Regions from separate parts of the Halomonas sp. PA16-9 genome, predicted to be linked through region 1. Evidence: predicted binding sites of a transcription regulator. Region 1 holds the regulator's gene; the other holds the start of a gene.
The links. The regulator FNR, encoded in region 1, switches genes on or off when oxygen is low (the NO sensors DNR and NnrR bind a similar motif). The targets are predictions, from matches to a motif close to TTGATNTANATCAA.

Region 1 (5,608 bases):
CTTGATGCCCGTAGTGCATATTCCCCAAGCCTTCGCCCTGGGAGCGCTCTGGGGCTGGCTCCCCTGCGGGTTGGTCTACTCCATGTTGGCCTGGAGCTTAGCGATTGCCGACCCGCTTCAGGGCGCTCTACTCATGGGCGCCTTTGGGCTTGGCACCCTACCTGCGCTGCTTGCCACTGGCCTGGCTGCCCGCCAGCTCAGCCATTTGATACGTCACCCCGCGACCCGCAGCGTGGCAGCGCTGACAATTATCGCTTTTGCACTGTGGCAACTGTGGACGCTTTCGGTACACAACCTCTAATAGCATGACGTGGCTCAACATTTACCTCCTAACCACGGGTTAGGCTAGCGGCATTTCCTAACGTCGGAGCGCCCCTTCATGCCCGTTCATACCCCTGCTGCCTTGCCTCTTGCACCCGCTGCTGCCGCAGCCCCTATGCAGCCGGTGTGGGACGAAGCGTTACTGCGTCGCTACGACACCAACGGCCCACGCTACACCTCCTACCCCACGGCGCTGTCGTTTCACGACCAATTTACCCCTGGCGACCTGACCCAGGCATTGGAGCGCAGCAATGCCAGTAAGCGTCCGCTCTCTCTGTACGTTCATGTGCCCTTCTGCCGCAAGATCTGCTTTTACTGCGCGTGTAATAAAATCGCTACCAAAAACACTGCCCTTGCCGAGCCCTATATAGCCCGGCTTGACCGTGAAATGGTGCTGACCGCACGCCACTTGGATACATCACGACCGGTGGAGCAGTTGCATTGGGGCGGCGGCACGCCGACATTTCTCAGTTTGAACCAGATGGGCGACCTGATTGATCGACTGGATGCACGTTTTGGTCTTTCATCGTCTGCTGATCGCGATTACGCAATTGAAATAGATCCTCGCGAAGCGGATGTGTTTACGCTGCGCCATCTCGAATCCCTCGGCTTTAATCGCATCAGCCTGGGCGTGCAGGATTTAAGCCCGCTGGTGCAGAAAGCGATTAACCGTATTCAGCCTCGGGTACTTACCGAAACGCTGATGGAGGAGGCGCATCGCCTGGGCTTTCGCTCGCTCAATCTCGACCTAATTTATGGCTTGCCATTTCAGACTGAAAAGAGCTTTGCCAACACCCTACGCCAGGTGATCGAGCTCAACCCGGCGCGCCTTTCTGTGTTTAATTACGCGCATATGCCCGAGCGTTTTGCCCCGCAGCGGCGCATTAATGTCGATGACTTGCCAGGCGGAGAAGAGAAGCTAGCGATTCTGCGCACCACCATCGAAATGCTCACCGCAGCTGGCTATGTGCATATCGGTATGGATCACTTTGCCCGCCCTGACGATAGCCTGGCTATTGCCCAGCGCGAAGGCTCGCTGCAGCGCAACTTCCAGGGCTACTCCAGCCATGCTCAGTGCGACTTAATCGGGCTTGGCGTATCGGCGATTTCGCGCATTGATGACGTCTATGCGCAGAACCCGAGCGATCTGGCAAGCTACGAAGCGACGCTGGATCAGGGGCAGCTTGCCACCGTGCGTGGCATACGCTTAAGTGATGACGACCTGATCCGGCGGGACGTGATTGAGCGGCTGATGTGCGATATGGGCATTGACCTGGCCGCCGTTAGTCAACGCTGGAACATCGATGCCCCCCGCTACTTTGCGCCAGCGCTTGAGCGCCTGCAGAGCGCCGAACAGGATGGCCTGCTGACCCGCCGCGGTGATCAGCTTAACGCCACGCCGACGGGGCGGCTGCTGATTCGCCATATAGCAATGGCGTTTGATACCCATCTTTCCGGGCAAACGGGACAACAGTATTCTAAGATTGTTTAATCACCTTATTGCAGGCATGCTAAAGCGACTATAATAAGTAAGGATTTTCTAATTGATAAGCGGGACCCTCTCAAGGAGCAAAGCATGTTGGAACCCATGAGCCGTCGGCGCTCGCTACTCCATGAAGCTCGCTGCCAAACCTGCAGTTTGAGCTCACTGTGCCTGCCACTTGCCCTTGAGCTGGACGACGTGGGGCAGTTCGACGCCATTATTCGTCGTCGCGCGCCGCTGAAAAAAGGCGAACCGCTGTTTCGTCAGGGCGACACCTTTACCAGCGTTTACGCAGTCCGTTCGGGCAGTTTGAAACAGATCACCGCCGAAGGTAACGGCAGCGAGCAGTTGACCAATTTCTACCTGCCCAGTGAATTGGTGGGGTTGGATGGCATTGACGAAGAGCATTACCCCGGTAGCGTTATCGCCCTGGAAACGACCACCGTCTGCGAGATTCCTTTTGACCGCCTGGACTTACTCTCGGAGGAGCTACCCGAACTGCGTGGCCAGCTTTATCGTAGCATGAGCAAAGAGTTGCGCGATGACCGGCGTATGATGCGGCTACTTTCGCGTAAAACCGCCGATCAGCGGCTAGCAAGTTTTTTGATTACCCTCTCGGATCGTTTTCGTCGCCGGGGCTACTCGCCTTACAGCTTTCGCCTCTCAATGCCCAGGGCTGATATCGGCAACTACCTGGGCTTAGCGGTGGAAACGGTCAGCCGCATACTAAGCCGCTTTCAGCAGCAGAGCGTGGTGGCGGTCTCCGGGCGAGAGGTCAACATTCTCGATATGCCGCGCTTGATTACCCTCGCCGAAGAGGAAGAGCAAACAGTTAGCTGACGTTAAAGGCTTGGATACGCCCCGCCAGTAGCTCTGCTTGCTTGGCCTCAAGGCCTTCAAAATCGAACAGGCTGCGGTCGGCCAACTGGGAAGGGGCAATGTTGGTGACAGCCTTGAACATGCTCTCCAGGCGGCCAGGAAACTTTTTGTCCCACTCGGCGAGCATCTCTTTGACCACCTGACGCTGCATATTAGGCTGTGAACCGCACAGGTTGCAGGGAATAATCGGAAACGCCATCAGCCGCGAAAACTCGGCGATATCAGCCTCTTTGCAGTAGGCCAACGGCCGAATAACGATATTCTTCCCATCATCGGATAGCAGCTTTGGCGGCATCGCTTTCAGGTTGCCGCCAAAGAACATATTGAGAAACAGTGTTTCGAGAATATCTTCCCGGTGATGGCCCAGGGCTATCTTATTGGCGCCAATCTCTTCGGCAAAGCCATACAACGAGCCGCGCCGCAGCCGTGAACAAAGCGCGCAGGTGGTTTTACCTTCCGGGGTTTTCTCTTTTACCACCGAGTAAGTATCGCGCTCGACAATGTGGTACTCCACGCCCTGCTTATCCAGATACGCAGGCAATACGTGCTCGGGAAAACCCGGCTGTTTTTGATCCAGATTGACCGCTACCAGCGAAAAATTGACCGGCGCATTGCGCTGCAAATTGCGCAAAATCTCCAGCATCGTGTAGCTGTCCTTTCCACCGGAGAGGCAGACCATTACGCGATCACCTTCATTGATCATTTGATAATCAATGATCGCATTGCCCACTTCTCGGCGCAGACGCTTTTGCAGCTTGTTAAATTCACGCTTCTGCTTCGCATCAGCCAGCTCAGGCTGGTCGTGCTCAGCGTCAGCTGGGGTGGCTCCAACCGTATCAAGGTGAGCAGGATCAAAGTGATCAAGAGTTTGCATGGTATAAGCACTGCCGAGGGTAGAAGGCGTGAGAAAAAAGTAATAACTATTCTAACAACACTCACCGCCTGACCCAACTAATCAGACGTAGCCACACAAGATATCGCAATTGGAAGTGACTATTTTGACCGCTGCACCATACCTCGGTGCGAGGGCAGCTTGGAGCGAGGGTCTTTTGTCATGGATGACAAAAGTAGCGCCCAGGGAGGGGTTCACAGCGCCCTCGCGGAAAGCTGTCCTCGCCACGACGAAAGAGACTACTATGCCACCTGCGCCATAATACGCTGCAGGCGCATATACAGCAGTGCGCTGGCGGTGGCCTCTCCAAGCACACTCTGCATGCCCATGACGGGTACTTGCCAGCATGCCAACGCCTGGGCGAAGCTGCTGGGCGCTTCGACCTCCGGGTGCAAACGGCGCAGTTGGCGCTGATGCAGTTTTGCCACATCGACCTGGGCGTTGGGCAGGGCAAAATTCAGCCGCTTACTGAGTAGTGCATTCAATGCTCCAATGCGCTTCTCTAACTGCCAGCCAACGATGGGCCGATTGCCGATAAATTCTACTAGCGCGCTCAAGTTATCACTATTTGGTGGCAGTATCTCCCCCGCCTCGCACAGCAAGTGATGACGGCGCAGCGTTGCGCTCTCGGGCTGCTTTGCGCTACCAAGGGTGATCACAAAAGCACGACTGGTATGCACCTGCTGATGGCTCAGCACCACTGCCGCCACGCTGATCACAGGTGATGATTGCGTGGGCGTTGCTGTGCAGGCGAGCGCCACCAGCTCTTCGCCCATATAGGGCTGAAACAGCCAGGCATAGGGGGAATCTGCACAACGACGCCGGTCACTTTCACGCCTTAACAAGGTGCGCAGCGAGCCGCTAAATAGCGTCACATGTCGATCTAACAGCCGCATTCCGCTCACGAATACTCCAAATGGTAACGGTGGGAAAGCCGCTGCTTAAAGTCTTTGACAATATGCATCGCTTCGCGCAGTAGTCGCGCTCCAGGGAAGAGAGGTTCTGCACCACGACACGGTTAGCGCGTCTGCTGCTTTGGGCGTTAGTTTCTTTCGCATCCGCAGAAGTTTCCAGCGTACTTAGCTGCTGCTTGAGGCGCAGCTCAGAAAAGAGCGCCAACGCTTCGCCCAGGTCATCGGCAAAACGGCGATCCAACCGGCCGTCAGTAACCAGGGCATCCAAGCGATCAAACGTCGAGGTGGCTTTGATGCGCCGCTCAAGCGCCATGGTGCGCACACCGTGCACGATAGGGAAAATACCGCCTTTCTTGATATCGATACCGTGCTGAGCTTTTTCAGCGAACCAAACAGCGTCAGCGGCGTCGAAAAGCGCAGCGCCGTGCGGGCAAAATAGGAAAGCAGCAGCTCATCGCCCGAGCAGCGTTCAAACAGCTCATCGCGCACGCTCTCAAGCAAGCTCGGGTTGCCCGCCACGCCATGAGCATCGAGCATAATGGCCAGCTTCATCAGGCTATCGCCATCACGCTCCCTGGCCCACTTGGCAATATTACCTTTCCATTGGGATACCGTGGCCACCCACTCGGGTTAGACACCATAATGTTGCCGGGGCACGGCGGGTAACCAAGCTGAATCAGGGTATCGGTGAGCGTTTGCATATGGCTGGCAAGATCAGGCCACTGGGTTTCATCGGCAAGAATCAAGCCGTTATCCTGATCCGTTTTTAGAATCTGCTCACCGCGCCCTTCGCTGCCCATCACCATCATGCAGCTCTGCTCGTGATAGCGCTTATCGACAGTGAACTCCCAGGCCTTGCTAATAATACGGCCGTTTAGTGCCGCAAGCAGATCCATCGCAAGCGCAGCTTAACGCCCTGGGCCATCAGCGCTTTGACCAGCTCCGGGGTGCGCTGACTGGCAGCTGAAAGCGCCTCTAAGTTGGTCGCCTGCTCGATCTGCAGGCTCACCACATAGCTGCGGCTTGAGAAGTAGCTAAGCACGTCGGTGAGCTCTACAACGCCTTTCAAGACGTTTTGCTCCATCACTACCACCCGCGCCACTTTATGGCGGGTCATCA
Region 2 (5,608 bases), 120 kb from region 1:
TCCCGCGGGTTGGGGCGGTGGCCGGGAAACGCTTTGACACCACGTGCAGGTGACCCAAAGTATCGCCTAAGGCATGGCACTGGGCTACATTGGGCGCCTCGGGATGGCGGCCAGGCAGGCGCGGGAATAGCAACGCCGGCTTGCCCCTCCAGGCTATGCAGCGCGATACCTTCGCGGTCATGAATGGTGCCGGGCACCGGTAAGCGGTGCTCGTCCAAATAGTCCAGCAGTTCGACAAAGAACGGCAGTTCTGCGTGTTCGCCCTGTTCGAACAGGGTTAATACCAGTTGCGGCGGTCGGTAGTCACAAAAAAAGTCGAATTTTCGGTGCCGTTTCGCGACTCCCTTAAGGGAAACAAAACTGCCCACATCAAATTTTTCTAAAAACGCGGCGACCTGTGCGTCGCTAAGCGGAGTAAATACAGCCATGAGAGTCTCGCCCAGGTTGCTAAAGCCCATTATTGTAGCGGCTTGGTCGCTCAGTTGGCAGCGTTGTTGTGATAAAGAGTCGAGTTTGGCTCTACAGGCTGCCTGTGCAACGCGTATCATGTGAGGCACTCTTATTGGCAATTCTTTTTAAGCAATCTTATTTAACAATGGAACTTGGTTATGGCTCGCGCTCCGATCGTCCTCGTCGATGGCTCTTCCTATCTGTACCCGTGCCTTTCATGCGCTGCCGCCGCTAACGACCTCCAATGGTCAGCCAACGGGCGCGGTGAAAGGCGTGTTAAACATGCTCAAACGGCTGATTAAGGATTATCCCGAAAGCCCCATGGCGGTGGTGTTTGACGCGCCGGGCAAAACCTTCCGTGATGAGCTGTACAGCGACTATAAAGCGCACCGCCCGCCGATGCCCGATGACCTACGCAGCCAGATCGCTCCGCTGCACGCCTGCGTGAAGGCGCTGGGCCTGCCGCTGCTTTGCGTTGACGGCGTAGAGGCGGACGATGTGATTGGCACCCTGGCCCATCACGCCACCCAGGCGGGCCGCGATGCAGTGATCTCCACCGGCGATAAGGATATGGCGCAACTGGTTAATGCCCATATCACCCTGGTGAACACCATGAAGGATGAAAACCCTGGATGAGGCGGGCGTAGAAGAAAAATTCGGCCTGCCGCCCGCATTGATTATCGATTTTCTCGCTCTGATGGGTGACAAGGTCGATAACATTCCCGGTGTGCCCGGCGTGGGTGAGAAGACCGCTATTGGCCTGCTGCAAGGCATGGGCGGTGGGCTGGAGACCATTTATGGCGACTTAGAACGAGTGAAAACGCTCACTTTCCGGGGCGCCAAAACTCTGCCCAAGAAGCTTGAAGAGCATCGCGATCAGGCGTTTCTCTCCTATCAGCTGGCCACCATTAAAGTCGACTGCGAGTTGCCGGTGGGCTTGGATGATTTGGATATTGCCCATCCGGATCGCGAAGCGCTGGTCACCCTGTATAAAGAGATGGAATTCCGCCAGTGGCTGGGCGAGCTGCTGGAAGGCAAAGACGAAGGCGTGGATGACGTTAAAGGCGGCGAGCCTGCGCCCGTAAGCGCTGAAGAAGGTGGTAGCGAGTCCGAGGGGGCGAGCACTTCTGTGCAAGCCTCTGTTCGTGAAGATCAGGTCATCCTCGAACAGGCAGACTTCGAGCGCTGGCTGGATCGGCTGCAAAACGCCGAGCGCTTCTGTTTCGATCTGGAAACCACCAGCCTTAATTACATGGATGCGGAAATTGTTGGCGTTGGCTTGTCGCTGGAAGTGGGTGAGGCGGCCTATATTCCGCTTGCCCACGACTATCTGGATGCTCCACAGCAGCTTGACCGCAAGGCGGTCCTGGCGGCGCTAAAACCGCTGCTGGAAGACCCGACCAAAACCAAGATTGGTCAAAACCTCAAGTACGATATTTCGGTGCTAGCCAACTATGCGATTTCCGTGGCAGGCCCTTTTGCCGACACCATGCTGGCCTCCTATGTGCTCAACTCCACCGCCACCCGCCACGATATGGATTCGCTGGCGCTCAAGTATCTGGGTGAAAAGACCATCACCTTTGAAGAGATTGCCGGTAAGGGCGCCAAGCAGTTGACGTTTAATCAGATTGCCCTGGAGCAGGCTGCGCCTTACGCCTGTGAAGATGTCGATATCACACTAAGGCTGCAGCAAACGCTTCGCCCCATGGTCGAAAACGAAGGGCGCCTGGCGGAAGTGCTGGATCATATCGAGCTGCCGCTGATCAAAGTGCTCTCGCGCATCGAGCGCAACGGTGTCGCCGTGGATGCTGAGCTACTGCACAAACAGAGCCAACAGTTAGAGCAGCGCATTGGCGAATTAGAACGCGAGGCGTTTGAACTGGCCGGGCGCGAATTTAATCTCGGCTCACCCAAGCAGTTAGGGCAGATTCTGTTTGAAGAGCAGAAAATTCCGGTGCTCAAGAAAACCCCTAAAGGCGCACCTTCTACCGCGGAAGGTGTGCTGGAAGAGTTGGCGCTGGATTACCCGCTGCCCAAGGTGATTATGCAGCACCGGGGGCTGGCCAAGCTGAAGTCCACCTACACCGATAAGCTACCGCGTCTGCTCAATAAAGCCACTGGCCGGGTACACACCAGCTATCATCAGGCGGTCACTGCGACCGGGCGACTGTCGTCGTCGGATCCCAACTTACAAAACATTCCCATCCGTACCGAAGAGGGGCGCAAAATTCGTCAGGCATTTATTGCCCGCCCTGGCTACCGTATTGTCGCCGCCGATTACTCGCAAATTGAGCTGCGCATTATGGCGCATTTATCTGAAGATAAAGGGCTGCTGGAAGCGTTTGCCGAAGGGCGTGATATTCACACCGCCACGGCGGCAGAAGTCTTCGGCACCTCTCTTGAGAAGGTCTCTGGCGATCAGCGCCGCAGCGCCAAAGCGATTAACTTCGGCTTGATCTACGGCATGAGTGCCTGGGGGTTGTCGCGTCAGTTGCATATCGAGCGCAACCAGGCGCAAACCTACATTGATCGTTACTTTGACCGCTATCCCGGCGTGGCCCGCTATATGGAGCGTATTCGCTCCCAGGCAGCTGAAGATGGCTTTGTCGAAACCGTGCTGGGTCGGCGGCTCTACCTACCGGAAATTCAGTCGCAAAACCGCAACCGCCGCCAAGGCGCTGAGCGCACCGCGATTAACGCGCCGATGCAGGGCACTGCCGCCGATATTATCAAGCAGGCGATGATCAATGTGGATGCGTGGCTAGCGGAAGGCGAGTTCGATGCGCTGATGGTGATGCAGGTGCACGATGAACTGGTGTTTGAAGTCGCCGAGAAGCAGGTCGAGGCCTTTATCGAGCAGGTACAAAAGCGTATGCAGGGCGCAGCTGAGCTAAAAGTACCGCTGATTGTAGAAGCGGAGAGCGGTGCCAATTGGGATGAGGCGCACTAATGCCTACTACCAACACCGCAAGCCTCGTTCGTTTACGCCTGCGTCTCTGAATGAGGAAGGGGGTGGATGGCATATTGTCGCAACAGTGCAATGCTTAAGTAAGGAATTGATCAAGATCAAATTGTTGGCTCGGGTGGAGGAATAGCCTATACACATCGCTTTGCCTGGGTTAGCACCTGTCTGTGGTTTCCCGGTGGGGCGAAAGGTGTGTTTAAGCTATCCATCGGGAGTCACTCATGGACATTGTTGAATTATCCAGGTTGCAGTTCGCCTTTACGGCGATGGTGCATTTCCTGTTTGTACCCTTAACGCTAGGGCTGTCGATACTTCTGGCGATCATGGAGTCGGTCTATGTCATGACCGGTAAAACCATTTATCGTCAGATGACCAAATTCTGGGGCAAGCTGTTTGGTATTAACTTTGCGTTAGGGGTAACGACCGGTATCGCCATGGAGTTCCAGTTCGGCACTAACTGGTCGTACTACTCTCACTATGTCGGCGATATTTTCGGAGCGCCCCTGGCGATAGAAGCCTTGATGGCGTTCTTCCTTGAGTCGACGCTGGTCGGGCTATTCTTCTTCGGCTGGGATCGCCTGTCAAAAGAGAAGCACCTGGCGGTTACCTGGCTCATGGCCTTGGCGACCAATATGTCAGCCCTGTGGATTCTGGTAGCCAATGGCTGGATGCAGCACCCCGTAGGGTCGGAGCTCAACCTAGCCACCATGCGTATGGAGTTGGTCAGCTTTGCAGAGGTGCTGCTCAACCCCGTCGCCCAAGTCAAATTTGTGCATACCGTGTCAGCGGGGTACGTCACCGGGGCGATTTTCGTGTTGGCGATTTCAAGCTGGTACCTGCTCAAGGGGCGTGAGATTGCCTTTGCGCGGCGCAGCTTTGCGATTGCTTCTGCCTTCGGGTTGGCCAGCGCGCTATCGGTCATTGTACTGGGCGATGAGTCTGGCTATGAGCTGGGGGATGTGCAGAAGGTCAAGCTGGCCGCCATCGAAGCAGAGTGGCAAACCCATCCCGCACCTGCGGCTTTCACGCTATTTGGGCTCCCCAACGAGGCGGAACAGCACACCGACTTTGCCATCCGCATACCTGGTGTGATGGGCTTGATCGCCACGCGCTCGCTGAATACCGAAGTGATGGGTATTCGAGAGCTTAAGGAAGAGCACCGCGAGCGCATCGTCAATGGCCAGGAGGCTTACGCTCTCATGCAGCGCCTGCGCAGTGATGAAGAGCGCGAAGGGGATATGGCTCGGTTCGAGGAAGTACGCAGCGATCTTGGTTATGGGCTACTGCTCAGTGCCTATAGCGACGATGTAGCCAATGCGACCACAGCCGAAATTGATCAAGCCGTTGAAGCGTCGATTCCCAAGGTTTGGCCGCTTTTCTGGTCTTTTCGGGCCATGGTCGCCGCGGGCTTTAGCATGCTGTTGCTGTTTGCGCTGGCCTTCTGGCATAGCGTACGTCGTCAGCCAGAGAAGTCCCGGTGGCTACTTCGCTTCGCGCTGTTCAGCCTACCGCTGCCTTGGATTGCCTGTGAGGCGGGCTGGTTCGTGGCCGAATATGGGCGTCAGCCGTGGGCAATCGGCGAGATACTGCCGGTTCACTTGGCCATTTCCAGCCTGACGGCTGAGCAGGTGCTGTTTACCCTGATTTCTATTGGCGTCCTCTACACCACCTTCGTCATCATCGAAATGTGGCTGATGCAACACTTTGCCCGCAAAGGGCCCTCCGGTAGCGGTTATCTGGATGATGACGCTGAGTCTGACTATCCAATTTCAACCCCAGCACGGGAGGCATGATGATGGACTACGAAACCCTTAGGTTTGTCTGGTGGGTGCTGATCGGCGTGCTATTGGTGGGCTTCGCGGTCACCGATGGTTTTGATATGGGCGTTGCCGCCTTGCTCAACGTGGTCGGGCGCGGCGATGAGGAGCGCCGGGTGATGATCAACTCCATGGCGCCTCATTGGGACGGTAATCAGGTCTGGCTGGTCACCGCAGGGGGCGCACTGTTTGCTGCTTGGCCTCCGGTTTACGCAACAGCCTTCAATGGCTTCTATCTCGCCTTGATGCTGACGCTATTTGCGCTTTTTCTTCGCCCCCTGGCGTTCGATTATCGCTCCAAGTTGGAAAATCCCACATGGCGCCGTCGTTGGGATTGGGGGTTGACGATCGGCTCCGCCGTTCCCGCGCTGATCTT

Region 2: FDY98_RS17295 (cytochrome ubiquinol oxidase subunit I) is a predicted target of FNR. The motif match lies at 3,507-3,520, and genes of this name have one in related genera.

The regions. Positions count from the first base shown of each region.
Region 1 is NZ_CP040452.1:57,414-63,021, forward strand. Features, by position in the region: partial or broken gene FDY98_RS16740 (sulfite exporter TauE/SafE family protein) at 1-301, shown strand, start outside; gene hemN (oxygen-independent coproporphyrinogen III oxidase) at 380-1,813, shown strand; gene fnr (fumarate/nitrate reduction transcriptional regulator Fnr) at 1,898-2,644, shown strand; gene ttcA (tRNA 2-thiocytidine(32) synthetase TtcA) at 2,637-3,557, opposite strand; gene FDY98_RS16760 (DNA polymerase III subunit epsilon) at 3,818-4,471, opposite strand; partial or broken gene FDY98_RS16765 (DUF294 nucleotidyltransferase-like domain-containing protein) at 4,477-5,608, opposite strand, start outside.
Region 2 is NZ_CP040452.1:180,349-185,956, reverse strand. Features, by position in the region: gene FDY98_RS17305 (phosphotransferase) at 1-428, opposite strand, end outside; partial or broken gene polA (DNA polymerase I) at 609-3,400, shown strand; gene FDY98_RS17295 (cytochrome ubiquinol oxidase subunit I) at 3,637-5,208, shown strand; gene cydB (cytochrome d ubiquinol oxidase subunit II) at 5,208-5,608, shown strand, end outside.